Regions from separate parts of the Methylobacterium terrae genome, predicted to be linked through region 2. Evidence: predicted binding sites of a transcription regulator. Region 2 holds the regulator's gene; each other region holds the start of a gene.

The links. The regulator PhoB, encoded in region 2, activates phosphate uptake and scavenging genes when phosphate is short. The targets are predictions, from matches to a motif close to TGTCATNNANCTGTCAT.
Region 1: the regulator PhoB is predicted to act here: its motif matches at 3,550-3,566, upstream of DK419_RS17115 (UDP-2,3-diacylglucosamine diphosphatase).
Region 3: the regulator PhoB is predicted to act here: its motif matches at 5,594-5,610, upstream of DK419_RS11825 (calcineurin-like phosphoesterase C-terminal domain-containing protein).

What each region holds. Positions count from the first base shown of each region.
Region 1 covers NZ_CP029553.1:3,718,161-3,728,183, forward strand. The annotation lists gene DK419_RS17095 (helix-turn-helix domain-containing protein) at 1-567, opposite strand, end outside; gene thiD (bifunctional hydroxymethylpyrimidine kinase/phosphomethylpyrimidine kinase) at 704-1,504, opposite strand; gene thiE (thiamine phosphate synthase) at 1,518-2,222, opposite strand; gene DK419_RS17110 (DMT family transporter) at 2,348-3,331, opposite strand; gene DK419_RS17115 (UDP-2,3-diacylglucosamine diphosphatase) at 3,607-4,494, shown strand; gene DK419_RS17120 (glycosyltransferase family 4 protein) at 4,491-5,594, shown strand; gene DK419_RS17125 (LysR family transcriptional regulator) at 5,714-6,616, shown strand; gene cuyB (cysteate racemase) at 6,706-7,374, shown strand; gene DK419_RS17135 (DUF488 domain-containing protein) at 7,427-7,870, opposite strand; gene DK419_RS17140 (glycoside hydrolase family 25 protein) at 8,073-8,933, shown strand; gene DK419_RS17145 (1-aminocyclopropane-1-carboxylate deaminase) at 9,171-10,023, opposite strand, start outside.
Region 2 covers NZ_CP029553.1:4,803,589-4,813,611, reverse strand. The annotation lists gene DK419_RS22295 (PleD family two-component system response regulator) at 1-998, opposite strand, end outside; gene DK419_RS22290 (response regulator) at 1,027-1,407, opposite strand; gene DK419_RS22285 (DUF3572 domain-containing protein) at 1,543-1,827, shown strand; gene DK419_RS22280 (DNA polymerase IV) at 1,824-3,155, shown strand; gene DK419_RS22275 (cell envelope integrity EipB family protein) at 3,178-4,047, opposite strand; gene DK419_RS22270 (GcrA family cell cycle regulator) at 4,589-5,107, shown strand; gene phoB (phosphate regulon transcriptional regulator PhoB) at 5,369-6,070, opposite strand; gene phoU (phosphate signaling complex protein PhoU) at 6,142-6,861, opposite strand; gene pstB (phosphate ABC transporter ATP-binding protein PstB) at 6,942-7,754, opposite strand; gene pstA (phosphate ABC transporter permease PstA) at 7,858-8,775, opposite strand; gene pstC (phosphate ABC transporter permease subunit PstC) at 8,804-9,778, opposite strand; gene pstS (phosphate ABC transporter substrate-binding protein PstS) at 9,952-10,023, opposite strand, start outside.
Region 3 covers NZ_CP029553.1:2,623,138-2,633,160, reverse strand. The annotation lists gene DK419_RS11840 (PAS domain-containing sensor histidine kinase) at 5-1,573, opposite strand; gene DK419_RS11835 (SGNH/GDSL hydrolase family protein) at 1,839-2,567, opposite strand; gene DK419_RS11830 (chemotaxis protein CheA) at 2,757-3,698, shown strand; gene DK419_RS11825 (calcineurin-like phosphoesterase C-terminal domain-containing protein) at 3,803-5,551, opposite strand; gene arfB (alternative ribosome rescue aminoacyl-tRNA hydrolase ArfB) at 5,693-6,118, opposite strand; gene DK419_RS11815 (ligase-associated DNA damage response DEXH box helicase) at 6,191-8,713, shown strand; gene pdeM (ligase-associated DNA damage response endonuclease PdeM) at 8,760-9,473, shown strand; gene DK419_RS11805 (DUF3429 domain-containing protein) at 9,475-9,912, opposite strand; gene DK419_RS11800 (TIGR02186 family protein) at 9,912-10,023, opposite strand, start outside.

The DNA.
Region 1 (10,023 bases), 1.1 Mb from region 2:
ATCGCTGACGCAGCGCACGGTGTGGGGCCGGTCGCAGCGGTAGCGCAGGGTTTCGCCGGCCCGGGCCCGCTGCACCGCGCCGGCCACGTCGACCTCGAACTCGCCCTCGGTGACCGACAGGCACTCGACCGAGCCGCGCTGGTGGGCGTCGGAATCGAGCACGCCGCCGGGATCGGCCGACAGGTCGTACCATTGCAGCCACTCGACGGTCTTGATCCAGCCGATGATGGCGAGCCGCATCCGGCCGTCGTCGGAGACGAGGATCGGCGTGTCGGCCCGCGAGGACTTCTCGATAAACGGCTCCTCGTCGCCGGTGGCGAGCACCCGCTCGATCGAGACGTCGAGGGCCTGGCTCAGGCGCCAGATCGTCGCCAGCGTCGGGTTGGTCTCGTTGCGCTCGATCTGGCTGATGATCGACTTCGCGACGCCGGACTGCTCGGCGAGCTCTGAGAGCGAGAGGTTGTAGGCCTTGCGCAGGCGCTGGATGGTCTTGCCGAGTTGCCCCGACAGCACCTGTGCCCCGCTCACCAGGTCCTTGGTGCGCTCCCGCCCCCGCTCGACGCCCATCGCCCGTCCTTGAACCCCACTGGATCACCGCGCGGCGTTCCGCATTCCGAACGCCCGTACGCTCCATCAAACGCAATCGCGGGATGCGCGCAAGGGTTCATGCGGCCGCGCGGGTCGATTCCGGCGGGATGGCGCGTCAGCCCCACCAGGCGTGGAAGTGGTGCACCGGCCCGTTGCCGTGCCCGATCCGCAACCGCTCCGAGGCGGCGAGCGCGGCGCTCAGGTAGTCCTTCGCGGCCCGGGCCGCGTCCGGCAGGGAAAGGCCGCGGGCGAGCCCGGCGGCGAGCGCCGCCGACAGGGTGCAGCCGGTGCCGTGGGTGTTGCGGGTCTCGATCCGCGGGCCCGCGAGGCGCACGATGCTCTCGCCCGGCCCGATCAGGAGGTCGACGCTCTCCGGGCCGGCGGCGTGGCCGCCCTTCATCAGCACCGCCCGGGGCCCGAGCGCCAGGAGGCGTCGTCCCTGGTCGAGCATCGCGGCCTCGTCCGTCGCGATCCCCTCCCCCAGCAGCACCGCGGCTTCCGGCAGGTTCGGGGTCAGCACCGCGGCGTGGGGCAGGAGCCTGGCCCGCAGGGCCTCGACCGCGTCGTCGGCGAGGAGCCGGTCGCCGCTCGTCGCCACCATGACGGGGTCGAGCACCAGCGGCAGGCCGGCGGCGTGGCGGGCGAGGGTCTCGGCCACGGCCGCGATCACCGGGATGCGCGCGAGCATGCCGATCTTCATCGCCCGCACGTCGAGGTCCGTGAAGACGCTCTCGATCTGGCGGGCGACGAAGTCCGGCTCGACGTCGTGGATCGCCTGCACGCCCCGCGTGTTCTGGGCGGTGAGCGCCGTGATCACGCTGGCGCCGTAGACGCCGAGCGCCGAGAAGGTCTTGAGGTCGGCCTGGATCCCGGCGCCGCCGCCGGAATCCGAGCCCGCGATCGTGACGGCGATCATCGTGCGTTCCCGGTCATGCAGCGCCCCGCGCGGCGAGCGCCCCGTCGACGACCCCGCGCAGGTCGCGGGCCCGCGCCTCGACGTCGCGCCCGGTGCCGAACAGGGCCGAGATCAGCGCGATCCCGTCCGCTCCCGCGCCGATCGTCGCGGCGGCGTTGCTGCGGTCGATCCCGGCGATCGCCCCGACCGGCAGGCCGGCGCCGCGGGCGAGGCGTGCCCGGAACACGATGCGGTTGAGCCCGTCGAGCCCGACCGGCGGGTCCGGGTTGTTCTTGCTCGTGGTGGCGAAGACCCCGCCGATGCAGGCGTAGTCCACCGGCAGGCGGTAGAGCTCGTCGGCTTGGGCCGAGTTCTTGACGGTGAGCCCGACGATCGCGCCGCGGCCGAGCAGGCGGCGCGCGTCCGTCGGGTGCATGTCCTCCTGGCCGAGATGCACGCCCTCGAGGCCGGCGGCGAGCGCCAGGTCGACCCGGTCGTTCATGAGGAGCGGCACGCCGCTGCCCTGGAGCGCCGCGTGGATCCGGCGCAGGCGCGCCACGGTCTCGCGGGCATCGGCGATGGTCTTCTCGCGGTACTGCAGGAGCGTGCAGCCCCCCGCGGCGGCCTCCGCCGCCATGCGGGCGAGGTGGTCGGCGTCGCCGCCGCACACCCCGACGTCGAGGAGCCCGTAGAGCCGCAGGTCCACCGGCACGGTCGCGTGGTTGCCCGCAGGGATCACCGGGGGGCTCCCGCGCGGCGCGGATGGGGGCGTGCGGGCATGGGGCGCTTCCTGCTGGACCGGGGGACGAGTTCCGATCCCCCGGAGTAAGGGCGAGCGCGCCGGGGCGTCAACGGTCCCGCGGACTAGCCCGCCCGCGCCCCGCCCGCCGCCGCCTCGCGGGCCCGCTCGACGACGAGGCGCCGCTCGCGCCAGACCACGAACACCCCGGCGACCGCCACGATGCCGCCGCCGACCGCGATCGACAGCGTGGGAAGCTGGCCGAACACGAACCAGCCGATCAGCACCGACCACAGCATGGTGGTGTACTCGAAGGGGGCGACCAGCGAGGCGTCGCCGTGGCGGTAGCTCTCGGTGAGCAGGATCTGGCCGATGCCGCCGAGCACGCCGACGACCACGAACAGGGCGAGGTCGAAGAGGCCCGGCATCCGCCAGCCGAGCGCCAGGGTCGAGAGGCCGAGGAGCGAGGTGAACAGGAAGAAGTAGAGCACGATGGCGCCGGTGCGCTCGGTGCCGGTGAGCTTGCGCACCTGGATGGTCGCCGCCGCCGAGCAGCCCGCCGCCAGGATCGCGAACAGCGCACCCGTGGCGCCGCCGCCGCCCGCCCCGCCGAATTCGAGGTGGGGGGCGAGCGTGATCAGCACCCCGAGGAAGCCGACGCTGACGCCGGCCCAGCGATAGGCCTGGACCCGCTCGCGCAGCACCACCGCCGCCAGCACCACGACGAGGATCGGCGAGGCGTAGCCGATCGCCACGGCATCCGAGAGCGGCAGGAAGGAGAGGCCGGCAAAGCCCGCGAACATCCCGCAGGCGCCGATGATGCTGCGGAGCACGTGGCCCTTGAGGTTCCGGGTGCGCACGGCGTCGCGCACGCTGCCCTGCCAGCGCAGCCACAGGAGCAGCGGCGCGATCGCGATGAAGCAGCGGAAGAACACGATCTCGCCGGTCGGGAACCGCTCGGCCAGGATCTTCACGCCGGCGGACATCAGCGTGAAGGCGAGCGCCGAGAGAACCTTGAGCCCGATGCCGAGATACGGCCGGGCGGCCGCGCGGCCCGACGCGCCAGATCCGGTGGCCGACCGGCCGGGGACGACGAGGGGGGCTGCCATGGGCGGGGCGCTTTTCTTGGGGAAGCCGGGGAGGTGCGCGCCGCGGAGAAGCGGCGGGGCGTCCTGTCAAAACCACGAATCGCCACGGCCGAGGTAGAGGGCTCCTCGAGCGTCTGACCTGCGCGATCCGCATGGTGGTCTTTAAATCTCCGCAAACGAATTCAGGTTTGCGACGTCGGGCCGGCCTTCCCCGGCCGAGGTTCCACGCTCCGCCCCCGCGTCATCAAAGTGATACGCGAATGGGGTTTGGCTGGCGCGAGACGCCGCCAAGGAGAATGCACGTGGCCGAGGACGCCGACGCGCTTCGCGTGCGAACCCTGTTCCTCTCGGACACCCACCTGGGGACGAAGGGCTGCCAGGCCGAGCTGCTGCTCGGCTTCCTGCGGGACGTCGACGCCGACGAGATCTACCTCGTCGGCGACATCGTCGACGGCTGGAAGCTGCGCTCGGGCTGGTACTGGCCGCAATCGCACAACGACGTGGTGCAGAAACTGCTGCGGAAGGTGCGCAAGGGGTCGCGGCTGATCTACGTGCCGGGCAACCACGACGAGTTCCTGCGCGACTTCCTCGACATGCATTTCGGCGGCATCGAGATCCAGGACCAGGTGCTGCACGAGGCGGCGGACGGCAAGCGCTACCTCGTCATCCACGGCGACCAGTTCGACCTCGTGGTCCGCCACGCCCGCTGGCTCGCGCTCCTCGGGGACGGCGCCTACACGGCGGCGCTCTTCGTCAACACCCACCTCAACTGGGTGCGCCGGCGCCTCGGCCTGACCTACTGGTCGCTCTCGGCCTGGGCCAAGCTGAAGGTGAAGAACGCCGTCAACTTCATCGGCCGCTTCGAGGAGTTCCTGATCGCCGAGGCGAGGCGGGCCGAGGCCGACGGGGTGATCTGCGGCCACATCCACCACGCGGCGAGCCGCATGGTCGGCACCATGCACTACCTCAATACCGGCGACTGGGTCGAATCCTGCACGGCGGTGGTCGAGCATTACGACGGCACGATGGAGGTGATCCGCTACGCCGAGTGGAGACGGAGCGGCGCCGAGGCCGCGCAGCCCCTCGCCGCACGCCCCCGCCCGCACGCCCCGGTCGAGGAACTGGCGCCCGCCGCCCGCTCCCTGCAGGATCATCCCGCCGCCGGCACCAGGGCCGTCGCGTGAGGCTCCTCGTCGCGACCGATGCCTGGCACCCCCAGGTCAACGGCGTCGTCCGCTCGCTGGAGCACATGGTCACGGCGGGGCGCCGGCGCGGCCACGATCCGGTGATGCTGACGCCGGTGGACTTCGCCAGCGTGCCGCTGCCGGGCTACGCCGAGATCCGGCTGTCGCTCGTCACCGCCCGGGGCGTCGCGGCCCGCTTCCCGGGCCTCGCCCCCACCCACGTCCACATCGCCACCGAGGGGCCGATCGGGCTCGCCACCCGGCGGGTCTGCCTGGCGCAGGGGCGGCCCTTCACCACGAGCTACCACACCCGCTTCCCCGAATACCTCGCCGCCCGCCTGCCGGTGCCGGAACGCTGGAGCTACGCGTGGCTGCGCCGCTTCCACACTGCTGCGAGCGGCACGATGGTGAGCACGCCCTCGCTCGAGCGCGACCTCGCCTCCCGCGGCTTCGGGCGGCTGATGCGCTGGAGCCGCGGCGTCGACACCGACCTGTTCCGCCCCTGCGACGGCGAGGCGCCGCCGGACTGCCTCGCCGGGCTGCCGCGCCCGTTCTTCCTGTTCGTCGGGCGGCTCGCGGTCGAGAAGAACGTCGAGGCGTTCCTGCGCCTCGACCTGCCGGGCACCAAGCTCGTCGTCGGCGACGGGCCGGACCGGGCGCGGCTCGCCGGCCTCGCTCCCGCCGCGCGCTTCCTCGGCACGCTGACCGGCGAGGCGCTCGCCCGGGTCTACGCGGCCTCCGACGTCTTCGTCTTCCCGAGCCTGACCGACACCTTCGGCATCGTCCTGCTCGAGGCGCTGGCGAGCGGATTGCCGGTGGCGGCCTACCCGGTCACCGGCCCCCTCGACGTGATCGGGGGTACGGGCGTCGGGGTTCTCGACCATGACCTCGGGGCTGCGGCCCGCGCGGCGCTCGCGATCCCGCCCGCGGCCTGCCGCCGGGAAGCCCTGCGCTACACCTGGGCGGCGAGCGCCGACCAGTTCTACGGCAACATCGAGAGCGCCCACGCGGAGGGCGCCTCCGTGCCGCGGCGCCGGCGGCTGGGCTGGCCGAAGGCGTTGCCGGGCCAGACGCCGCTGCCGCGGGCGGGCGAGGGCTGACGCCCGGTTGCAAGGCGGCCCGGCGCTGCCTTACTGCGTCTCGGCGAGGCTCCCGCCGGGCCGCCGCCGCCGCGGCGGCGATCGGGAGGCCGGCGAAAGGCACCCGGGCGGGCGCGACCATGGAGCTGAAATGGCTTGAGGATTTCGTCAGCCTCGCGCGGACGGGCAGCTTCTCGCGCTCCGCCGACGAGCGCCACGTGACGCAATCCGCCTTCAGCCGCCGCATCCAGGCCCTCGAAGCGTGGCTCGGCGTCGCCCTCATCGACCGCAGCACCTACCCGACCTCGCTCACGCAAGCCGGCCGGGACTTTCGCGAGACCGCCGAGGAGACCGTGCGGCAGCTTCACGGCACCCGCGCCGCCCTGCAGGCCAGCGCCCGGCCGGACCCGCAGACCGTGGCGGTCGCCGCGCTCCACACTCTCGCCCTCACCTTCTTCCCGTCCTGGTTCCGACGGATCGAGGCGCAGACCGGCGCCCTCGGCAGCCGCCTCCTGCCGGACGATTTCCACGCCTGCATCCAGGCGCTCGCCGAGGGCGGCTACGACTTCCTGCTGACCTTCCATCACCCGAGCGTCGGCATCCTGCTCGATCCCGACCTCTTTCCCCACCGCGTGGTCGGGGCGGACAGCCTGGTCGCGGTGCACAGCGCGGCGCTGCCGGGTTCTGGCGCGGCGCTGCCTCTCCTGAGCTACAGCCGGAACTCCTTCCTCGGCCGCGTGGCGGCTATCGCGCAATTCCGAACGGGCGGGGATGCCGCCGTGACCGCCCACACCAACGAGAACGCGATGGCCGAGGCGCTGAAGTTCATGGCGCTCGAGGGACACGGACGCGCCTGGCTGCCCCGCAGCCTGGTCGCCCGCGAACTCGCCGAGGATCGCCTGGTCGCCGCGGGCGAGGCGCTCCCGCTCGAGATCCGGCTCTACCGCAACGCCGCGCATCGGCGCGCCGCGGTCTCGGCGGTGTGGCGGGCGGCCGAGGCCGTCGCCGCCGAAACTATGCGAAACGCGAATGGGGTGGACTGACACGGCATTGGACCGGGGCCGGGGGCGGCGCGCATCGTCACCGCGGACAGGAGGTCGCGATGCTCGGTGTTCTCGGTGGAATGGGGCCGATGGCCACGGTCGATTTCATGGAAAAGGTCATCCGCCACACGCCCGCCTCCTGCGACCAGGAGCACATCCGGATGGTCGTCTGCTCGGCCGCCGACATCCCGGATCGCACTGCCGCGATCCTCGGCGAGGGGCCGGATCCGCTTCCGGCCCTGCGCGCGACCCTGCGCCGGCTGGAGGCGGCGGGCGCGACGTGCATTGCCATGCCCTGCAACACCGCCCATCACTGGCACGCCGCCTTGCAGGCCGGGACGCCGCTGCCGATCCTGCACATCGCCGACGCGGTGGCCGACCGGCTCGGCCCGCCGGAGGGCGCCCGCATCGGCGTCCTGGCCACCACCGGCACCGTCGCGGCGGGGATCTACCAGGACCGTCTCGCCCTGCGCGGCTACGCGTGCGGGCTGCCCGACACCGGGGGGCAGGACGCGGTGATGCGCGCAATCCGGCTCGTGAAGGCCGGCCGCCTCGCCGAGGCGACGGCGATCCTGCGTCGGGAAGCGGAGGCCCTGGCGGCGGCAGGAGCCGGGGCGGTCGTGATGGCCTGCACCGAGATCCCGGTGGCGCTCGCGGCGGTGGAGGATCCGCTGCGGGCGTGCCTGGTCGACGCGACGGAAGCCCTGGCCCGGGCCTGCGTGGCGGCCTGCCGGCCCGGGACCGCCCTCGCCGCCTGAGCCGCGTCCGGCACCTCCCGCGGCGGGGCCGCCGCGGGATCGGCCCCACGCCTCACGCGAACAGGTCCACCGCCTGAAACCCCCTCCCCGCCAGCCGCTCACTCAGGATCCGCCGGTGGCAGCGCTCCGGGTCGCGCTCGAAGCAGAGCAGGCAGGTCGGGCCGGCCGCGGCGAGCGCCGCCAGCTCGTCGAGGGCGGCTTCGCCGGTCGCGGTGTCCAGCACCTCGTCGCAGTAGATCCGCCGCATCAGGCCGGCATCGTGGGCGCGGGCGGCCTCGCGCCCGGCCTTGGGCGTGCCGAGGCTGCGCAGGTGGCTGTAGGCGATGCCGGCCTCGGTCAGGCCGGCGGCGAGGGCGCTCTTCGAGAAGCCGCGCTTGCGCGAGGCCGCCACCGCCCGCACGTCGGCGAGCCGAGCCACGCCGGCATCGCGCAGGGCGGCGGTGACGCGCTCGGAATCGGCGCCTTCGTACCCGATGGTAAACAGAACCTTGGCCACGTCCCGTCCCGATAAAATTCAGTGCTGGCGGAGGCTTATGCCCGATGGCCGAGGCCCGGGCGAGCCTCGGGGCATGGTTACGTGGCTTATCCGCCACGGGTTTCGGAATTCCGTCCCGATTCCGTCAAGCTTCCATTAACCGGCCCCACCGCATCGAATAGCCATAGTGTTCCGCGTGAAGTCAGGCCGCGCCCCCATGCCGATGGAGTCGACGATCCCCTCCGCCCCGTGGTCCTCCGTCCTCTCGCGCGGTGTCCTGTGGGGCAGGCGCGCGCTCGCGGCCGCGAGCCTCGCCGCGCTCGCGGCCTGCGCCGGCGGCGGCGCCGATTTCTATCCCACCAAGGGCGACGTGAAGCCCCATCCGGGCGTCGCCAAGGCCAAGAACCACCCGATCCAGGGCATCGACGTCTCGAAGTGGCAGGGCCCGATCGACTGGGCCTCGGTCCGGGGCGCCGGCACCCAGTTCGCCTACATCAAGGCGACCGAGGGCGGCGACCACGTCGACGAGCGCTTCCGCGAGAACTGGGACGGCGCCGGCCGCGCCGGGGTGCCGCGGGGCGCCTACCACTTCGTGTTCTGGTGCCGCTCGGCCAAGGACCAGATGGACTGGTTCAAGCGCAACGTCCCCAACGACCCGACCGCCCTGCCCCCGGTCCTCGACGTCGAGTGGAACGGCCATTCGCAGCTCTGCCCCAAGAAGCTGCCGAAGGCCCAGGCCCTCGCGATGACCGAGTACATGCTCAGGGAGATGGAGGCCTATACCGGCAAGCGGCCGATCATCTACACCGACATCACCTTCCACAAGGACGTGCTGGAGGGCGAGCTGCCGGATTATCCGCACTGGGTCCGCTCCACCGCGGCCGAGCCGGAGCAGCGCTACGCCAACCGCGACTGGATGCTGTGGCAGTTCACCTCGACCGGGCGGGTGCCGGGCGTGCGCGGCGACGTCGACCGCAACGCCTTCTACGGCACCAAAGCCGAGTGGGCCTCGTTCCTGGCGACCGATTGCGACCCGCGCCACCATCGCCGGCTCTCGGCGGCGGGGTTGTGCACGGACAAGTGACGAACGGCTGACGGAGGCGACGAAGCCCGGCCCGCGACGAGCGGCCGGGCTTCCTCTTTGAAAATCGTCTCGTCCCACCCTCGACCTCGTCCCGAGGTACGGGCGATCGAAGACCGCTGGACTTCGAAGGAGGGCTCCAGAGGTCTCCGCGGTCCCCCCTTCGCGGTCAGTCGATCGTCGATCGACCGAAGCCCCGGGATGAGGTCGCGAACGGGAGGACGAGCGGATCGTCCCCGCTCACCCGTTGCGGAACGTGTAGCTGTAGCCGTTCAGCGCCGGCGCCCCGCCGAGATGGGCGTAGAGCACTTTCGAGCCCTTGGGGAAGAAGCCCTTCCGGACGAGGTCGATCATGCCCTGCATCGACTTGCCCTCGTAGACCGGGTCCGTGATCATCGCCTCGAGCCGGGCGGCGAGGCGGATCGCCTCGACGGTCTCCTTCGAGGGCACGCCGTAGACCGGGTAGGCGTAGTCCTCCTTGAGCACCACGTCGTCGGCCACGATCTCGCCGGCGCCGACGAGCGCGGCGGTGTTCCGGGCGATCTCGAGCACCTGCGCCTTGGTCTGGGCGGGCGTGCAGGAGGCGTCGATGCCGATGACGTTGCGGGCCCGGCCATCGGCCGAGAAGCCGACCAGCATGCCGGCATGGGTCGAGCCGGTGACGGTGCAGACCACGATGTAGTCGAAGTGGAGGCCCATCTCGGCCTCCTGGCGGCGCACCTCCTCGGCGAAGCCGACATAGCCGAGACCGCCGAACTTGTGCACCGAGGCGCCGGCGGGAATCGCGTAGGGCTTGCCGCCCTTGGCCTTCACGTCCTCGATCGCCTGCTTCCAGCTGTCGCGGATGCCGATGTCGAAGCCTTCATCCACGAGCTGCGACTCGGCGCCCATGATCCGCGTCAGCATGATGTTGCCGACCCGGTCGTAGACCGCGTCCTCGTGCGGCACCCAGGCCTCCTGGATCACCCGGCACTTCATGCCGATCTTGGCCGCCACCGCCGCCACCATGCGGGTGTGGTTCGACTGCACGCCGCCGATCGACACCAGGGTGTCGGCGCCGGACGCGATCGCGTCCGGCACGATGTATTCGAGC
Region 2 (10,023 bases):
GTCTTGAAGCGGTCGATGTCGAGGATCAGCAGCGCCACCGGCCGATCGCGCAAGGATGGCTCGGAGAACAGGCCCGCGAGGTAGCTGTCGAGGTAGCGCCGGTTGTGCAGGCCGGTGAGCCCGTCGGTGACGGCGAGGTCCATCGAGGCCTGCACCGACTCGCGCAGGGAATGCGAGAAGCGCTTGCGCTTCACCTGGGTGCGCACCCGCGCCACCAGTTCGTTGCGGTCGATCGGGCGGACCAGGTAGTCGTGCACGCCGAGGTCGAGGCCGCGCATGATCCGGGCGCGGTCGTGCGGATCGGCCAGCATCACCACCGGCACGGTGCGGGTGCGGTCGAGGGAGCGGAGCTGGCTGCACAGGCGCAGGCCGTCATGGTCCTGCAGGTCGAGGCTGACCAGCACCACGTCGTAGTCGCCGGCCTTGACCCGGTCGAGCGCCTCCTGCGGCGAGGCCACCGTCTCGACGCAGTGGTACTGCCCGAGCGCCGCGGCCAGCCGCTCGGCGGAGGAGCGGCGGTCCTCGACGATGAGCACGTTGGCGTTGTGCCCGGTCTCGGCGGTGGCCGCGGCGAGGGGATCGCCGACGCGCGAGGCCATGGCGCGGCTGCGCAATTCGTCGGTCACCGCCTTCAGGCGCACCAAGCTGCGCACCCGGGCCATCAGGGCGGTGTCGTCGATGGGCTTCGTTAGGAAGTCGTCGGCGCCGGCATCGAGCCCGCGCAGGCGGTCGCTCGGCTGGTCGAGGGCGGTCACCATCACCACCGGCAGGTGCGCCGTCGTCGGCGTCGACTTGATCCGGCGGCAGACCTCGAACCCGTCCATCCCCGGCATCATCACGTCGAGCAGCACGATGTCGCACAGGCCCTTCTCGCACACCGCGAGGGCGTCGGGCCCGTTCATCGCCGAGACGACGTCGAAATACTCGACGGTCAATTTCGTCTCGAGCAATTTGATGTTCGGAAAGAGGTCGTCGACGATGAGAACGCGTGCCGACATGGAAGGTCAGGCCTCTCTCAGCTGTGGCTCAGCTCTGGCGCTCGTCGCCGACATAGGTGCGGACCGTCGCGAGGAACTTCGCGACCGAGATCGGCTTCGACAGGTAGGCCTCGCAGCCCCCCTCGCGGATGCGCTCCTCGTCACCCTTCATGGCGAAGGCCGTGATGGCGATCACCGGGATGGTCTTGAGCTCATCGTCCTCCTTGAGCCATTTAGTGACCTCGAGGCCCGACACCTCGGGGAGCTGAATGTCCATCAGGATCAGGTCCGGCCGATGCCGGCGCGCCAGCTCGATCGCCTCGATCCCGTTGGCCGTCTTGAGGGTCGCGTAGCCGTGAGCCTCCAACAGGTCGTTGAAGAGCTTCATGTTCAGCTCGTTATCCTCGACGATGAGCACCGTCTTCGTCATGGCTCACTGTCTCCGGCGCTCCAGCGGGCCGCGTCACACCCCGGCAGCAACCGGAACCGCAACACTGTTAAGCGGCACATGTTGATGAAACGCAAATTCGATGGATTTGCCAGGGGGTCCGATCCCCGTGGCGGAGTGCTGAGTGAATCCGCCGCGGAGGCCCTGGGCGCCCGCGTCTTCGGCTACGTCACCGGCGATCCGGGCCGCCTGCTGCGGTTCATGGAAAGCGCCGGCCTGTCGCCGGATGCGCTGCGGCAGGCGGCGAACGGACCGGAGCTCGTCGCCGGCCTCCTCGACCACGTGGTGGCGGACGAGGAGCTGCTGCTCGCCTGCGCGAGCGCCCTCGAGGTGCCGCCCGAGCGGATCACCCAGGCCTGGCGCCGCCTCGGCCCGCCGGACCCGGACGAGTTCGGGGCGTGAGCGGGGCCCCGTTCTGCCGCGATTGCGGCGCGGGGGCCGAAGCCGGGGCGCGGCGTTGCCGGGCCTGCGGCTCGCCGCGCCTGCTCGCCCACCCGGAGCGGGACGCGCTCGCCATCGCGCACGTCGATTGCGACGCCTTCTACGCCGCGGTCGAGAAGCGCGACGACCCCTCCTTGCGCGACCGGCCGCTCATCATCGGCGGGGGCCGGCGCGGCGTGGTCTCGACCGCCTGCTACATCGCGCGGATCCGCGGCGTGCACTCGGCGATGCCGATGTTCCGCGCCCTCGAGGCCTGCCCGGACGCGGTGGTGCTGCGGCCCGACATGGAGAAGTACGCCCGGGTCGGCCGCCAGGTGCGGGCGATGATGCAGGACCTGACGCCGCTGGTCGAACCGGTCTCGATCGACGAGGCCTTCCTCGACCTCTCCGGCACCGCGCGGCTGCACGGCGCCTCGCCGGCGGTGACGCTCGCGCGCTTCGCCCGCCGGGTCGAGGCCGAGGTCGGCATCACGGTCTCGGTCGGGCTCGCGCCCAACAAGTTCCTGGCCAAGATCGCCTCCGACCTCGAGAAGCCGCGCGGCTTCTCGATCATCGGCCGGGCCGAGGCCGCGTCCTTCCTGGCGCCCCGGCCGGTGCGGATCCTGCCCGGCATCGGCCAGGCGGCGGCCGAGCGCCTGGCAGCGCTCGGCATTCAGCGGATCGGCGACATCGGCCGGACCGCCCCCGAGCGGCTGCACGCGGGCCTGGGGCGCGATGCCGGCCGCCTCCTGGCGCTCGCCCGCGGCGAGGACCCGCGCCGGGTCCAGCCCACGCGCGAGACGAAGAGCGTCTCGGGCGAGACCACCTTCGCGGAGGACCTGCGCCGCTTCGAGGACCTGCGGCCGGTGCTGTGGCGGCTGTGCGAGAAGGTCGCCCGGCGCCTGAGGCGGGCGGAGCTGGCGGCGGCGAGCGTCACGCTGAAGCTGAAGGACCGGGATTTCCGCCTGCGCACCCGCACCCGCTCGGGCCTCGCCCCGACGCAGGTCGCCGAGCGGCTGTTCCGCCCCGCGGAAGCGCTGCTGCGCGAGGCCTGCGACGGGACCGCCTACCGGCTGATCGGGGTCGGCGCCGGCGACCTGTGCGGCGCCGCCCATGCCGACCGCGGCGACCTCGCCGACGTCTCGGCCGTGCGCGACGCCAGCCGGGCGGCGGCGATCGACGCCTTGCGCGAGCGCTTCGGCGCGACGGCGGTGCAGCGCGGGCTCGGCTTCGCCCCCCAGGGCGAGGCGCGCGCCCCGTCGGGCCCGGAGAGTGCCGGCAAGGCGGCGCCGAAGCGCGAACCGCGCTGACGGCACCGGCTCGATCGGCTCCCTACTTGCAGTCCTTGCTCTCCGGCGTGAGGTCGATGCGCGACAAGTCGCCCTTGAGGGAGAACTCGCCGTAATCGAGGCGCAACGCCCCGCTGACGCCGTTCTCGTAGAGGTCGAAGGCGAGGACGTAGACCGGGGTGCGCTCCCCCTCCCCCGGCGAGAAGTAGCTCAGGGTCACCGGCCAATGCGGCATCGTCGCCATCGCGCCCTGGCGCAGGACGGCGTCGGCCGGCACGGTGGCGGGTTTTGCCGAATCCGATCTGGCCGCGTCGGGCTTCGTCGCGTCGGGCTTCGTCGCGACCGTGCGCTGCGCGCCGATCACCGCCAGGGTGTCGTAGACCTTGCGGCCGTCGTCCGAGCCGTCGAACACCTTCACGGCGACGGTGGACTGCCCGGCCCGGGCGGCCTCGATCAGGCGCTTCATGTGGGCGGCGGGAAACAGCACCTCGCCGGGCACCGCCATCTCGCCGCGCTTGGGCTGCTTGAGGGTGATGTCCACGCCCTTGTCGCCGCGCTCGGCATTGCCGTCGACCGGCGCGGCGGCCTTGCCGTTGAGGTCGGATTGGGTGCGGAAGCGGAAGCTGCGGCCGTCGCCGCTCTCGAAGGTGGTGTTGCGCAGGTCGGAGGTGCGGGTGCCGCTCTCCGAGCTCTCCAGCACCGTCACCTGGCGGTACTGCAGGGCGAAGCCCTTGCACGCGTCGCCGGTGAAGTCGAACACGATCCGGCCGCGCGCGCCCTCGACCGCGCGGGTACCGGAGCTGCCGGACAGCGACAGGTCGTAGACGGCGCGATGGGGCGCGAGGTGCACGGCATCGGCCGCCAGTGCGGGCGGCGCGAGCGCGAGCAGGACGCACGCGAGGGCTGTTCGCATGAGGTCTCCCGGGGCGGCCGTCGGTACTGGCGTCGGCCCTGTTGGTCGCCTCAAGATAGGCCCCGCCCCGGCGCCCGGCAACGTGCCGGGCGAAGCCGGCCGGGGCCGGGCCGTGGCGCCGCTGCCACGCTTGCCGAAGACCGGGCCGGAAACCCGTGCTCGTCGCGTGCCGCAGCCCCGGCGCAACCCGGGCGCGATGGACGGCACGGCGGGACGAAGCCCCGCAAGGGAGCGAACAGCGCCTTGATGAAAAAGGATTATTCCCGGCCGCACCGTCGTCCCGCCCAGGCCGTGCGGTGGATTCTCGGGTCCATCCGGGCGGCCCCGGCGGGCCGGTCCGCCGCGGGGAAAAACTAACTCGGCCGGGGCCGGACTCTTGCGCGGATGTTAGGCCGTCCTGTAGGTTCACCCCCGTCGCCACCGCCCGAGGCGTGGCGGCGATCACCAGCAGGATCGGACGAGTCCAACGCGCGGTCGAACGGCGGGCCGCTCGCGTCTGCGCGTCGATTCCATGGGTGATGTCGGGGGAGTGGAGGCGGCGATGATGGAAGCGGGTCCGGGCTGGACGAAGGAGCGCGTCGAGCTCCTCAAGCGCCTGTGGAGCGATGGCCGGAGCGCCAGCCAGATCGCCGCCGAGATCGGCGGCGTCTCCCGCAACGCCGTCATCGGCAAGATCCACCGCCTCGGCCTCGCCGGCCGGGTTCTGAAGGCGAACGGCGCCGCGCCGGCCGGCGGCCGGCGGCCCCGGGCCGAGACCGATGCGCCCCTCGCCGAGACCCCGTCCGTGCTCGCGCCGGCCCCGCCGGCCCTCGCCCTCATCAAGCCTCACGCCGCCACGCCGTCCGCCTCGGTCGCGCTGCCGGAGAGCGCCCGCGTCACCATCATGGAGCTGCGGGAATTCATGTGCCGCTGGCCGATGGGCGACCCGTCGACGCCGGATTTCCGCTTCTGCGGCGACCGCGCGATCAGCGGACTGCCCTATTGCACCCACCACAGCCGCATCGCCTACCAGCCCGCCGCCGAGCGCAAGCGCGACCGCAAGGTCGTCGGGTTCCGCTAGCCCCGCACGGCCGGAGGCGGCGCACCCGCCGCTTCCGATGGGTTGACGATATCGCTCAAATCCTAACGATTCCTGTCCGGCCGCCGCCGGTGCCGGGCGCATCACGGGCCGTTCGTCCCGCCCCCGATGCCGACCTCGGCCGTCGCCCCGGGGCCGCGCCGAGGCTCGCCCCGCGATGGCGATGGAGGGGATCGGGTCCGTCGGCCGAGTTCCGTCGTCCCGGGCCGGACGAGTTTCCGTCCGGAACGGCCGATGCCCGCCTCACGCGTCGGGCGCGAACATCTCGTCGAAGGAGTAGCCCGAGCCGCGCACGGTGCGGATCGGGTCGGTGTCCCGGCCGCGGTTGATCGCCTTGCGCAGGCGGCCGATATGCACGTCGACCGTGCGCTCGTCGATGTAGACGTCGTGGCCCCAGACGCCGTCGAGGAGCTGCTCGCGGGAGAAGACCCGGCCGGGGCTCTGCATCAGGAACTCGAGCAGCTTGAACTCGGTCGGGCCGAGATGCAGCTCGCGCCCGTCGCGGCGGACGCGGTGGCTGACCCGGTCGAGCTCGATGTCGCCGGCGACCAGGAGGTCGGCGACGTGGGCGGGCTTGGAGCGGCGCAGCAGGGCGCGAACCCGGGCCAGCAGCTCCGGTACCGAGAACGGCTTGACGATGTAGTCGTCGGCGCCGGTGGCCAGTCCCCGCACCCGGTCGCCCTCCTCGCCCCGCGCGGTCAGCATGATGACCGGCAGCCGCTCGGTCTCGCGTCGGGCGCGGATGCGCCGGCACAATTCGATGCCCGACAAGCCGGGCATCATCCAGTCGAGGAGGACGAGGTCGGGCACCTGCTCGCGCAGGCGGATATCCGCCTCGTCGCCCCGGGCGACGGCGTCGACCTCGAAGCCCTCGGCCTCGAGGTTGTAGCGCAGGAGGAGGGTGAGGGCTTCCTCGTCCTCGACGATCAGGATGCGGGTACTCATCGCGGGCACTTCAGGCGGGGATCATGGGTGGGGGCCCGCCGGGCCCGAAGGCCCGGACGGGCGTGTCGCCCTCAGGCGTCGGCCTGGTTGTCGAGGGTGGCGAAGCTCGAACGGTCGTTCTTCGGACGATCGGTCGTCAGCGTCTCGCCGGTGGCGAGGTAGTGGATCGTCTCGGCGATGTTGGTGGTGTGGTCGCCGATGCGCTCGACGTTCTTGGCGCAGAACAGGAGGTGCGTGCAGAACGTGATGTTGCGCGGATCCTCCATCATGTAGGTCAGCAGCTCGCGGAACAGCGAGGTGTAGAGCGCGTCGATGCCGCCGTCCCGGGCCCAGACGTCGAGGGCCGCGACGGTGTCCTGGGTGGCGTAGGCGTCGAGCACGTCCTTGAGCTGGCCCTGGACCAGCTCGTTCATGTGCTCCACGCCGACGACGATCTTCTGCAGCTGGACCTGGTCGCTGATAGCGACGACGCGCTTGGCGACGTTCTTGGCGAGGTCGCCGATGCGCTCGAGGTCGCCCGAGACGCGGATCGCCGAGATCGTCTCGCGCAGGTCGATCGCCATCGGCTGGCGGCGGGCGATCAGGAGGATCGCCTTCTCCTCGATCTCGCGCTGCAGCCCGTCGAGGCGCTGGTCGACCGCGATCACCGCCTGGGCGAGGCTGGCGTCGCGGCGCAGGAGCGCCTGGCCGGAATCGGCCACCATCTTCTCGGCGATGCCGCCCATCTCGGCGATGCTGCGCCGCAGGTTCTGCAGCTCCTGGTCGTAGGAGGTGACGATGTGGCTCGACATGGATTTTCGACTCCCCGCGGTGAGGTGGAGTGTAGGGCGCGCCGGCCCGGAGCCGGGCCGGCGGAACGGCTCCCGGATCCTCAGCCGAACCGGCCGGTGATGTAGTCCTGGGTCTGGCGCTTCGTCGGGTTCATGAACAGGCGGTTGGTCGGACCGTACTCGACCAGCTCGCCGAGATACATGAAGGCGGTGAACTGCGAGATGCGCGCCGCCTGCTGCATGTTGTGGGTGACGATGGCGATGGTGAACTCGGTCCGCAGCTGCTCGATCAGCTCCTCGATGCGGCCGGTCGAGATCGGGTCGAGGGCCGAGGTCGGCTCGTCGAACAGGATCACCTCCGGGCGCTGCGCCACCGTGCGGGCGATGCAGAGGCGCTGCTGCTGGCCGCCGGACAGGCCCATGCCGGACTGCTTCAGCTTGTCCTTCACCTCGTCCCACAGCGCGCCCTTGCGCAGGGCCTCCTCGACGCGGACGTCGAGGTCGGCCTTGCCGAGGCGCTCGTAGAGCCGGATGCCGAACGCGATGTTGTCGTAGATCGACATCGGGAACGGGGTCGGCTTCTGGAACACCATGCCGACCCGGGCGCGCAGCTCGTTGAGGTCGATCGAGGGATCCAGGATGTTGCGGCCGTCGAGCAGGATCTGCCCTTCCGCGCGCTGCTCGGGGTAGAGGCTGTAGATCCGGTTGAAGGTGCGCAGCAACGTCGACTTGCCGCAGCCCGACGGCCCGATCAGCGCCGTGACCTGGCGGTCGAGGAAGTTGAGGTTGATGTTCTTCAGGCCCTTGAAGTCGCCGTAGTAGAAGTTGAGGTCCTTCACGGCGAGGCGGATCGCGGCGGATTCGTCGGCCTGGCTCTGGCCCACGACCGGCGCGGCGGTGGCGGTGGCGCTCATCGGTGTGTCTCCGGGCAGAAGTATTTTCGAAGAAAATACGTCACAATCAGAAGTGGAGAGCAGCACCCGGTCGCGGAGCGATCGGGTGCTGCCGACGTGCGGATCAGCGCCCCTTCGGGCCGCTCAGGACGAGGCGGGCCACGATCGACAGGCCCAGGATGGTGACGGTGATGAGGAGCGCGCCGGCCCAGGCCAGCTGGCGCCAGTTCTCGTAGGGCGAGAGCGCGAACTGGTAGATCATCACCGGCAGGTTCGCGACGCCGCCCATCAGGTTGGGGCTGAACCAGGAATTGTTGTTGAGCGCGGTGAAGAGCAGCGGCGCGGTCTCGCCGGCGATGCGGGCGAGCGCCAGGAGCACGCCGGTGACGATGCCCGACTGCGCCGCCCGCCAGGTGACGCTGCGGATCACGATCGAGAGCGGCGCGCCGAGGGCCGCGCCGGCCTCGCGCAGGGTGCCGGGCACCAGGCGCAGCATGTCCTCGGTGGTGCGCACGATCACCGGGGTGGCGATGATGGCGAGCGCGACGCCGCCGGCCCAGCCCGAATAGCCGCCCATCGGCCGCACCATCAGGGTGTAGACGAACAGGCCGATCAGGATCGAGGGCGCCGAGAGCAGGATGTCGTTGAGGAAGCGGATCAGGTTGGCGAGGTGCGAGGTGCGGCCGTACTCGGCGAGGTAGGTGCCGGCGAGCACACCGATCGGCGTCGCCACCGCGATGCCGAGCGCCGTCATCACCAGGCTGCCGAGGATCGCGTTGGCGATGCCGCCGCCCTCGGAGCCGGGACCGGGCGTGACCTGGGTGAACAGGTTCGGCGAGAAGCCGCGCACGCCCTCGATGATGAGCATGAGCAGGATCGAGCCGAGCACGACGGCGCCGAGCACCGTGGCGAGCGTGCAGGCGACGATCAGGAACTTGTCGGCCGAGCGCCGGCCGGCGCGGACCCGGCCCCACTGCGCGGGGGCCGGGTGGGGGGGAGCGGCCGGGGTGGAACCCTGGACCGCGGCCGGGGAGGCGTTCATCGGGAAGCGTCCTGCGGGTTTCAGGGGGTCAGGCCACCTTCGCGCGGCGCACCAGCAGCCGGGCGATGATGAGCACGATGAAGGTGACGATGAACAGGATGCAGCCGAGCGCCATCAGAGAGCTGAGCTGCAGGCCGTCGGCCTCGTTGAACTCGTTGGCGATGCGCGAGGCGATGGTCGAGCCGGGATCGAAGATCGAGGCCGAGAGGCGGTTGGCGTTGCCGATCACGAAGGTGACCGCCATCGTCTCGCCGAGCGCGCGGCCGAGCCCCAGCATGATCGCCCCGATGATCGAGACCGAGGCCTGCGGGATCAGGACGTGGCGCACGACCTCCCAGGTGGTGCAGCCGATGCCGTAGGCGCTCTCGCGCAGCACCGTCGGGATCTGGTCGAGCATGTCGCGGGTGATCGAGGCGACGAAGGGCACGATCATGATCGCCAGGATGATGCCGGCGGTGAGCACGCCGACGCCCGACGGCACCTGGGCGTAGAACAGGGTGCCGACGATCGGCATGCCCTCGACGAGGTTCGAGACCGGGATCTGCACGAAGCGCGCGAAGAGCGGCGCGAACACGAACAGGCCCCACATGCCGTAGATGATGCTCGGCACGGCGGCGAGCAGCTCGATCGTCATCGCGACCGGCCGGCGGGCCCAGCCGGGGCAGAGCTGGGTCAGGTAGATCGCGATGCCGAGCGAGATCGGCACGCCGATGACGAGGGCGAGCAGCGCCGAGACCAGGGTGCCGATGATGGCGACGAGCGCGCCGTACTGCTCGCGGCCGACGTTCCAGGCGCTCGAGACGAGGAAGCCGGGGCCGAATTCCTGGAAGGCCGGCCAGCCGCCATAGGCGATCGAGGCCAGGATGCCGGCGAGCACCGCGAGCACCAGCAGCGCCGAGGCGAGCGAGGCGGCGCGGAAGATGCGGTCGCCCACGGGGCTGGGGCTGCGGCGGGCGACGACGGGCCTCGCCGCCAAAGCAACGTTCTCAGACAACGCGACCATCCGGGTTTCCCTTGGAGTGAGCGGGCTCTAGCGCGCTCGGCGGATCGACGCGAGTCGGGCGTCCGGCCGGCGGCGGGCTCTCGGCATCGCTCAGGCGCCGCGCGGGCCCGGAATCGGGCCGGCGGAAGCGGGAGGGCGGGACGACCCCGCCCTCCCGGGTTCGAGTTGCGATGTTAGTTGCTCAGGACGGGCTTGCCGTCCTTGACGACCGACTTCCACTCGTCCTCGACCTGGGTCACGACCTT
Region 3 (10,023 bases), 2.2 Mb from region 2:
TGCCTCAGGCCGGCGGCAGCAGCACGGAGAACCAGATCCGCGTGCCGCGCCCCGGCTCGCTCGAGACGCCGATCTGCCCGCCCATCAGCTCGACGAGGTGGCGGCAGATCACCAGGCCGAGGCCGCTGCCGCCGAAGCGGCGCCGGATCGATTCGTCGCCCTGGCCGAACGGCACGAACAGCCGCTCCTGCTGCGCCGCCGACATGCCGATGCCGGTGTCGCTCACCGAGAAGCGCAGCCTCCCCTCGCCGCCCCGGCCGCTCTCGGGGCTCACCGCCAGCACGACCCGGCCCGACGGCGTGAACTTCACCGCGTTGGTGAGGAGGTTGAGCAGCACCTGGCGCAGGCGCCCGACATCGCCGAGCACCAGGGTCGGGGTCGCGGGATCGCGCACGACCTCGACCGCCACGTCCTTGCGGGATGCCGCGCCCCGTGCCACGGCCGCGGTGCCCTCGAGGAGATCGGCGAGCAGGAACGCCTCGGGATCGAGGGCGACCTGGCCGGCCTCGATCTGCGCCACGTCGAGGACGTCGTCGACGACCCGGATCAGGATCTCGCCCGCCTCCTGCACGGCGGCGAGGTGGCGCAGGGTCTCCGGCTCGCGCGAGCGGCTGAGCATGTGCTCGGTGTAGCCGAGCACCGCGTTGAGGGGGTTGCGGATCTCGTGGCTCATCATCGCCAGGAAGTCCGACTTCGCCCGGTTCGCCTGCTCGGCCCCGTCCTTGGCGTTGGCCAGCGCCTGCTCGGCCCGCTTGCGGGCGGTGATGTCGAGGGTGAGGCCGACGATGCGCCCGCTCAGGCCGTGCGCGTCGTCGAGGACGCGCCCGAGGCTCTGGATCCAGCGGATGCCGCCGGTCTCGGCCGTCACCCGGACATCGACCGAGAACGGCGTGCGGGTGGTGACGGCCTTGGTCACCGCGTCCCACAACGTGGAGCGGTCGTCGGCATGGACGAGGCCGGTCCAGGCCGACGAGGTGATGATGCAGGCCTGCGCCGACAGGCCGTGCAGGCGTGCGCCCTCCGCCGAGAGGGAGAGGGCGCCGCTGCGCATGTTCCAGTCCCACAGTCCGACGCCGGCGGCCTTGTGGGTGAGGAGCAGAAGGTTGGTCGTGGCCTCGAGCGCCTGGTTGTCGGCCACGACGTCGTCGACGTCGGCGGCCGTCATCATCCAGCCGGTGATCGCGGCGCCGTCGCGGATCGGCACCAGGTCGGTCTGGTGCCAGTGCCAGCGCCCGCTGGCGTCGCGCAGGCGGATCGTCAGGTCGTAGGGCTGGCCCGTTTCGCGCGCCGAGGCGCGCGCCGCCGCCGCCCGGGCGCGGTCCTTCGGGTGCACCGCCCCGTCCCAGCCGTCGGGCTCGCCCTGGCCCGCACCGATCTCCCGCGCCGCCCGGTTGGCGAAGTGCACCGCGCCGTCGCGGTCGAGCATCCAGATCTTCTGCGGCAGCGCGTCGAGGATCACGCGGGAGGGCAGCCCGCTCATCCCGGGCTCGCCCACCGGCGGCGCACGGTCGACGGCACGGCCCGGTCCGTCGACCGGGATGCCATCGAACAGGTGCGCGATCCGCGCCGTCATCAGATCTCCGTCTCGATCACGCCGCGCCCGGGAAAGACCGGTGCCTGCCCGATGGCTCGTCATGGTCCCACCGCGCTGCCCGCAGCGCCAGCCGAATCGGGCAGACCCGAAACACGCCCCTGCTAACCTAAGGGCGCGCTTTGTCCAAGTGCCCGGGATAGGCCGCCGAAGATTTCCCGTTCGAAATCCGCGCGGATCCGTGATCTGCCGGAACGTCGGCGACAACATCCCGGCACTTGCCGCCGCGCGGCGATGTGCGCGAGATTCACGGCGAGCGGGCCGGGGCGGCGGGACAGGCCGCCGCCTCGAGGCGCGCCGCGATGGCGTCCCGCGCCGCCATATCGAGGCCGAGATGGACCCCGTCCGGCGACCGGCTCAGGCCGGCCGGGTCGCGCAGGTCCGCGAAGGCGTCGACGAAGCGGCAGCCGGCCCGGACGCATTCCTCCGACAGGATCGCCGAGTAGGCGGCGGCGGCGGCGGCGTCGTAGAACTTCGTGACGCCGGGGCGGCCGGCATCGATCGGCGGGACCGCGGTCGCGACGACGCGCCGGGCCCGGGGTGCCAGCTCGGCGAACAAGGCGCGGGCCTCCGCCCGGAAACGCTCGGTCGCGTCGGAATGGCCGGTGCGCTGGCGCAGGGTGAGGTCGTTGGTGCCGATCGTCACCACGATCGTCTCGGGCGGTCGCGGCAGCGCGATCCAGCCGGCCACGGCCCGCAGGCCGGAGATCCGCGTACCCGCGATCGCCGCGTTGACGACGGGATGCCCGCACAGGCTCGGGAGGTACAGCCGCTCGATCTGCGAATCGCCGAGCAGCAGGGCGTAGGGCCCCTCGACCTGCTTCAGCAGGCCGGACACCGCGAAGGCCCGCGCCTCGCGGAAGGCCGCCACGCCCTGCCCGCCGCCGGCGCCGTGCCGGCTCACCAGGAACGCGGTGGCTCCGGCCGCCAGGACGGCCGCGGCCAGCCCGGCGCCGATCATCGCTCTCTTCTGCACCCGTCCTCGCGTCCCGATCCCGACGCCCCCGGGGTACAAGCGCCGCCTCCCCGCGGCGAGTCAATCGTGCTCCCCCTCGGGCCGGTCGTCGGCCCGTTATCCACAGGCTTGCGTTTTTCCCCGACATCTTCACGCCTGATTCGGCGGTTCTCTTCATGGTTGAGGGCAGGTAACCGGAGAGCCCGCGCCATGATGCCAGTGGAGATCGATCCGTCCGAGGTGCGCCAGCCGCGCAAGGACCCGCTCGAGCGCGCCGGCGCGCGCCTCGGCCGTCCGGCGGTGCTGGCGGCCCTGGCCGTGGTCGGCATCGGCGGCTGCGCCGGCCTCGCGGCAGCGGCCTATCCGACGCTCAGCGACATGCTGCGGCCGCGGCCGACCGAGGTGCATTTCGGCCGCGTCGCCGACATGCCCGAGATCAAGGACGGGGTTCCGGCCCTGCGCACGACGCCCGCCCCGGCCGTGCGGCAGGTGGCGATCCCGCCCGCCTCGATGCCCATCCCGGATCCCGTGCCGGTGCAGGCGGCCGCCGCGGTCCCGCCCGCGGCGCGGCCGGCCGCCCTGCTCGATCCGAAGCCCGCCGTCCCGCCGAGCGCCTGGACGCCCGCCTCCGAGGTCGCCGCGACCGGGACCGCCGCCCCGTTCCAGCCCATGCCCTCCGCCCTGCCGAAGGCCGCGGAGCCCCCGCGCCCGGTCGCCGCGACGCCCCGCCCGGCGAGCCCGCCCCGCGAGGCCGCCGTGACGGCGCGTCCCCGTCTGCCCGAGGCGGCGCCGCTGCCGCCGGTCCGGGCGGTGGAGGCCAAGCCCGCTCCCGAGAAGACCGCTCAGGCGAAGCCCGCCGCACCGCGCGAGACGGCGGCGGTGGACAAGGCGCAGAAGCCGGCGCCGGTGCGCGAGGTCAAGGGCGAGAGGGCCGCGCCCGAGAAGCGTCCGGTCGAGAAGGTGGCGGAGAAGCCGGCGCCCCGGCGCGACGCGCACCAGCGGACCGCCGCCGCGCAGGCCGCCCCGGCGCCGTCCGCGCCGCCGGAGGAGCCGACCCGCTTCCTCGGCGTGCCGATGCCGGATCTCGCCCCGGCCGGGCGCGCGATCAAGGACACGGTCGACGCGGTGATCTCGTTCCCGAGCCGGCTCTGAGCATCGTCGCACCGGCCGTTCACGACGTGGACGCCGGTTCGGCGGCGAGATTTCGCGATGAGGCCGAGCAGAGGTCCCTGACGCCCCTCTGCACGGGCTGAGCGCTACCCGGCGCGGGCCGCCCCGTCCACGAGCTCGAGCACCAGCCCGTCGCGGTGCGGCCGGCCGTACTCGTCCGTAGCCTCGACGGTGAGGCGGTGGGTGCCGGCCTGCAGGTCCCGCGGAAGGCGCGCGACCCAGAGGTGCGAGCACGGCTCCGCCTTGACCCAGGATTTCCGGGTCGCGGCGTTGCGGGCGTAGAGCGCGACGACGAACGGGTCCGGCCGGCGCACCCGCGCCATCGGCACGGGCGGGCGGTCGCCGATCCGGAACGACACCCGGCTGCGCGGTCCGCCGTCGAACAGGTTGACCACCACGTTGGTCGCACCGGCGCTCTCGGCCGGGATCGTCGACCCGAGCAGCTCGTAGAGCCGGGTGTCGGGCAGGCGCGCGAGGTCGGCCGAGTGGAACTGGCTCTCCAGCACGATCCGCATCTGGCGGCCCGCATCGTCGCTCGCCGGGACGTAGCGGGTGGTGTACCGCCGCCCGCCGGCGACGCTCAGCACGTGGAAGCCGTGCGGCGTCCCGTCGCGGCTGTCGGCGGTGGCGATGCCGCGCCGGTCCGGCGGCCCGCTCCACCACGAGCCCGAGACGGCGGTGAGGATGTGATGGTGGTGGGCGTCCTCGCCCGTCGCTCCGGGTCGGCCGTCCGGCCCGAGATAATGGTGCTCGGTGGTGTGGGTGTGGCCCGACACGCTGAGCGACGGACGCCCGGCGAGCAGCGCCAGGAGCTGCGCCCGGTCGGCGGTGCTGATGCCGGGGTCGTCGGGGCCGAGATCGGTGACGAGGGGGATGTGCATCGCCACCACCACCAGGCGGTCGGCCGGAACCTGCCGCAGCAGGTTCTCGACGAAGGCGAGCTGGCGCTCGCCGATCCGGCCCTCGTAGCGCCCGCCCCGCCCCGCCGTCGCGGTGGCGGCGCCGAGGTAGTGGACGTTGTCGAGCATCACGAACAGCACGCCGCCGTGTTCCAGCGCGTAGTACGGCGCCCCGAAGGTGCGCTTGAAGGTCTCGCGGGCGTGGCGCGCGTCCGGCGCCTCGAAGTTGAGGTCGTGGTTGCCGCCGATGTGGAACCACGGCACGCCGATCTGCGCCATGATCCGGTTCTGGCGCGGATAGAGCGACAGGTCGTCGAACAGCACGTCGCCGGTCGTCATGCCGAACGCGGCCTTGGCGAATTCGCCCCTGGTGCCGAGCAGCCGGGCGACCGCGGTGTCGCGCACGAAGGTCAGCTCGGCGTGGCTCTCCGGCTGCGGATCGGTGAACAGCACGACGTCGAAGTCGCCGCTCTCCGGGCTGCGCACCAGGCCGAAATCGACGGAGGCCGGCAGCGGCCCGGTCGGCGCGATGCCGGGATAGCGCAAGGCCAGGTCCGGAGGCGTGCCGGCGGGCTGGTGCAGGTAGGAGAAGCGCGGCAGGCCGTCGGGCCCGGGCGGCAGGGCAAAGCCGCTGGGCTTGACGACGAAGAGCGCCGCCTCGTCCCCGACCGGCAGGGCGTAGCGTCCCTCGGCGTCGGTGCGGACCACCTCGCGGCCGTTCGAGACCAGCACGTCGGGAAGGCCCGGATCGCCGGGCCCGCGCCGGCCCTTGGCCCCGCGATCTTCGTAGACGATGCCGATTGCCTGGCCGGTGGCCTGCGCGGGAGCGCTGCCGCCCTGCGCCCGGGCCGCCAGATCATGTCCCAGGGGGGCGAGCGCCAGGGCGGCCGCGCCCGCCACCGTGTCGCGCCGCGTCAAGGTCGTCCGCTCGGTCATCGCCCGGTCTCCGTCGTCGAACGGGCAGCGAATCACGGCATCGCGACCGTTCGGTGACGCAGGGCCGTCGCCGACAGGGGCAGGTCGGCGACAGTCCCGACACCCGCCATCGTCGTTTCCCGTGGCCGATCGAACCGATCGTCACTCCATCCCCGGCTTGCCGCCCCGGAGCTTCTTGACGTCGCCGCGCCGTCCCTTGTCCTCGAGCCGCCTCTTCTTCGAGGCGAGCGTCGGGCGGGTCGGGCGGCGCGGGGTCGGGGGCACGGCGGCCTCGCGCACGAGGTCGGCCAGGCGCTCGCGCGCCTCCGCCCTGTTGCGCTCTTGGGTGCGGTGGGTCTGGGCGGTGATCACCAGCACGCCGTCCGCCGTGAGCCGCCGTCCGGCGAGCTTCATCAGGCGGATCGCCACCGCGTTCGGCAGCGAGGGCGAGCGGCGGACGTCGAAGCGCAGCTGCACCGCGGACGAGACCTTGTTGACGTTCTGGCCGCCAGGCCCCGAGGCGCGCACGAAGCTCTCGTCGAGCTCGGACTCGTCGAGGGTGATCCAGGGCGTGCATGCGAGACCCACGACGGCGCTCCCGAGAACAGTTCGCGACCGCCGCCATCCCACGAAACGTTTGCGCGCGCTACATCGGAGGGCGTGCCGAAGAAACGCTCCCCCCCGCCGCCCGTCCCCGCATCCCCCGCCCTTCCCGCCGCCTTCGCGGCCTGGTTCGCGGAGCGCGGCTGGACGCCGCGGCCGCACCAGCTCGCCCTGCTGGCGGCGGCGCGGGCCGGGCGCTCGGCCCTGCTCGTCGCGCCGACCGGGGCCGGCAAGACGCTGGCGGGCTTCCTCCCCACCCTGGTGGAGCTGGCGGAGGGCGACGGCAAGGGAGGGCTACACACCCTCTACATCTCGCCGCTCAAGGCGCTCGCGGTCGACATCGCCCGCAACCTCGAGGCGCCGGTCGCGGGGATCGGCCTCGACGCGAAGGTCCGGATCGAGACCCGCACCGGCGACACGCCGTCGCACAAGCGCAGCCGCCAGGTCGCGCGCCCGCCCCACATCCTGCTGACCACGCCCGAGCAGCTCGCCCTGCTGGTGGCCCACCGCGAGGCGGCGGAGCTCTTCCGCGGCCTCAAGCGGGTGGTGCTCGACGAATTGCACGCCCTCGTCACCTCGAAGCGCGGCGACCTCTTGAGCCTCGGCCTCGCGCGGCTCCACCGGCTGGCCCCGGGCCTCGCGACGACCGGCCTGTCGGCGACGGTGCGCGAGCCCGACGCGCTCCGGCGCTACCTGGTGCCGCAGCATCCCGACGCGGCGATGGCCGACCTCATCACCGTGGCGGGCGGGGCGCGCGCCGACCTGCACATGCTCGAGACCGGCCGCACCCTGCCGCTCGCCGGGCACACCGCCTGGCAGTCGATGCCGGCGGTCTACGACCTGATCCGCCGGCACAAGCTGGTGCTGGTCTTCGTCAACACGCGGCTCCAGGCCGAATACACCTTCCAGGAACTCTGGAACCTCAACGACGACGGCCTGCCGATCGCCCTCCATCACGGCTCCCTCGACGCCACGCAGCGCCGCCGTGTCGAGGCCGCGATGGCGGCGGGCGTCTTGCGCGCCGTGGTCTGCACCGCGACCCTCGACCTCGGCATCGACTGGGGCGACGTCGACCTCGTGATCAACATCGGTGCGCCGAAGGGCGCGAGCCGGATCATGCAGCGGATCGGGCGGGCCAACCACCGGATGGACGAGCCCTCGAAGGCCTACCTGGTGCCGGCCAACCGCTTCGAGATGCTCGAATGCCGCGCCGCCCTCGACGCCGTCGAGGAGGCGGCGCAGGACACGCCCGATCCCCGCATCGGCGCCCTCGACGTGCTGGCCCAGCACGTGCTCGGCATGGCGTGCGCCGGGCCGTTCGGCGAGGACGCGCTCTACGACGAGGTGCGGGCCGCCTCCCCTTACGCGGACCTGACCCGCGACGACTTCCTGCTCGTCCTCGACTACGTCGCCACCGGCGGCTACGCGCTTGGCGCCTACGAGCGCTTCGCCAAGATCCTGCGCGGGCCGGACGGGCTGTGGCGGGTGCGCGACGCGCGGACCGCGCAGCAGTACCGGATGAATGTCGGCACGATCATCGAATCGACCACCGTCAAGGTGCGGCTCGCCCGACGCAACCGGGCGAAGCCCGGCTCGGTGCTGCCGGCGGGCGGGCGCGTGCTCGGCGAGATCGAGGAGGATTTCGCCGAGACGCTGACGGTCGGCGACACCTTCCTGTTCGCCGGCGAGATCCTGCGCTTCGAGGGCCTGCACGAGGACGAGGCCCTGGTGACCCGCGGGCCGCCCGGCACCGACCCGGCGATCCCGAGCTATGCCGGCTCGAAATTCCCGCTCTCGACGTTCCTCGCCGCCCGGGTGCGGGCGCTGATCGCCGATCCGTTCGAGTGGGACCGGCTGCCGGCGCAGGTGGCCGACTACCTGGTGCAGCAGCGCCGCCGCTCGGTGCTGCCGGGCCCGCGCGACCTCCTGGTCGAGACCTTTCCGCGGGCGAACCGCTACTACCTCGCCTGCTTCCCGTTCGAGGGGCGTCTCGCCCACCAGACGCTCGGCATGCTGCTGACGCGGCGGCTGGAACGGGCCGGGATGCGGCCGCTCGGGTTCGCCGCCAACGATTACGGCCTCGCGGTCTTCTGCACCCGCGACCTGTCGGAGCGCATCGCCCGCGAGCCCGGCTTCCTCGATCGCCTGTTCGCCGAGGACATGCTCGGCGACGACCTCGAGGAGTGGCTCGACGAATCGGCGATGATGAAGCGCACCTTCCGGCAATGCGCGGTGATCGCCGGGCTGATCGAGCGCCGTCATCCGGGCCTGCGCAAGACCGGGCGCCAGGTCACGATCTCGACCGACCTGATCTACGACGTGCTGCGCAAGCACCAGCCCGGCCACCTGCTGCTGCGGGCGGCGCGGCAGGATGCGGCAACCGGACTCCTCGACGTGGCCCGCCTCGGTATGATGCTTGCGCGCATCCAGGGGCGAATCATCCACAAGGCCCTCGACCGGGTGTCGCCGCTCTCCGTGAACGTGATGCTCGAGATCGGGCGCGAGCGCGTCTACGGCGAAGGGGCGGACGAGATCCTGGCCGAGGCCGAGGCGGCGCTGCTCGACGAGGCGCTGGCATGATGGGACAGACCGGAGGGCGCCCCGCTCCGAGAAGGACGATGACACCGTGGCGCTGCCGCTCAAGCTCGAGAAGACCCACAAGACCCCCGGCGTGACGCTCGCCGGAGAGACCCTCGCCCTCGATCTCAGCGGCGCCCTGTGGCTGCCGGAGCACCGCACGCTCGTGGTCTCCGACCTGCACCTCGAGAAGGGATCGGCCTACGCCGTCCGCTCGGGCCAGTTCCTGCCGCCCTACGACACCCGCGAGACCCTGGCGACCCTGCACGAGGCGGTGGCCCGCCTCGACCCGGCCCGCGTGGTCGCCCTGGGGGATTCCTTCCACGACGCGCAGGGGCCGGCCCGCCTCGACGTCGCCGACCGCGCGCTGATCGCCGCCCTCCAGGAGGGCCGCGACTGGGTGTGGATCTCCGGCAACCACGACCGGGCGGTGCAGGACGGGATCGGCGGCCGCTTCGCCGACACCCTGACGATCGGCGGCCTGACGCTCCGGCACGAGCCGGCCGCGAACCCGGAGCCCGGCGAGGTCGCCGGCCACTTCCACCCGGTCGGCAAGGTGGCGATGCGCGGCCGCGCCGTGCGCCGGCGCTGCTTCGTCCTCGACGCGCGGCGCCTGGTGATGCCGGCCTTCGGATCGCTGACGGGCGGGCTCAACGTCCGGGACAAGGTCTTCGACGACCTCTTCCCCGCCGGATTCACCGCGCACCTGATCGGCGACGGGCGGGTCTTCGCGATCAGCCGGACGATGCTGACGCGGGAGTGAGTCAGGCGGCGCCGAGGAAGCCCGCCGCCAGCAGCGCCAGCCCGGCCACCCCCGACAGGGCCAGCCGCAGCCGCCCGAGCCACGCCGGCACCAGCCCGCGCCGCGGCAGGTCCTGGTCGACGAGGCCCCAGGCGAGCACCAGGGCGCCGAGCGCGCGCAGGTCCCAGGGGCCGGGCGCGAACAGGGCCGCCCAGGCGATGAGCGAGGGCACGACCGAGACGGCGTAGTCGGCGCCCCGCCCCTCCGGCGAGGCGGCGGCGGCGCCCCAGCGCAGGCCGCCGAGGAACGAGGCGATCACGGCGCCGTAGGCCGCGAGGAGCGGGCGCGGCGCGACGCCGAAGAGGGACTGGCCCAGGATCACGAGAGCGCTCAAGCCCGGGAACGGGATCAGGCCCGCCGCACCGAGGATCAGGGCGGCGAGGGGCGGGTTACGGGGCATCAATCTCTCCGGAAGATCACGCTGGCGAGCCAGCCGGAGATGAGCGCGAGCGCGCCGACGGCAAGCCCGTAGGCCGGCGACCAGTCGCGGGCGAAGGTCGCGATCCCCTGC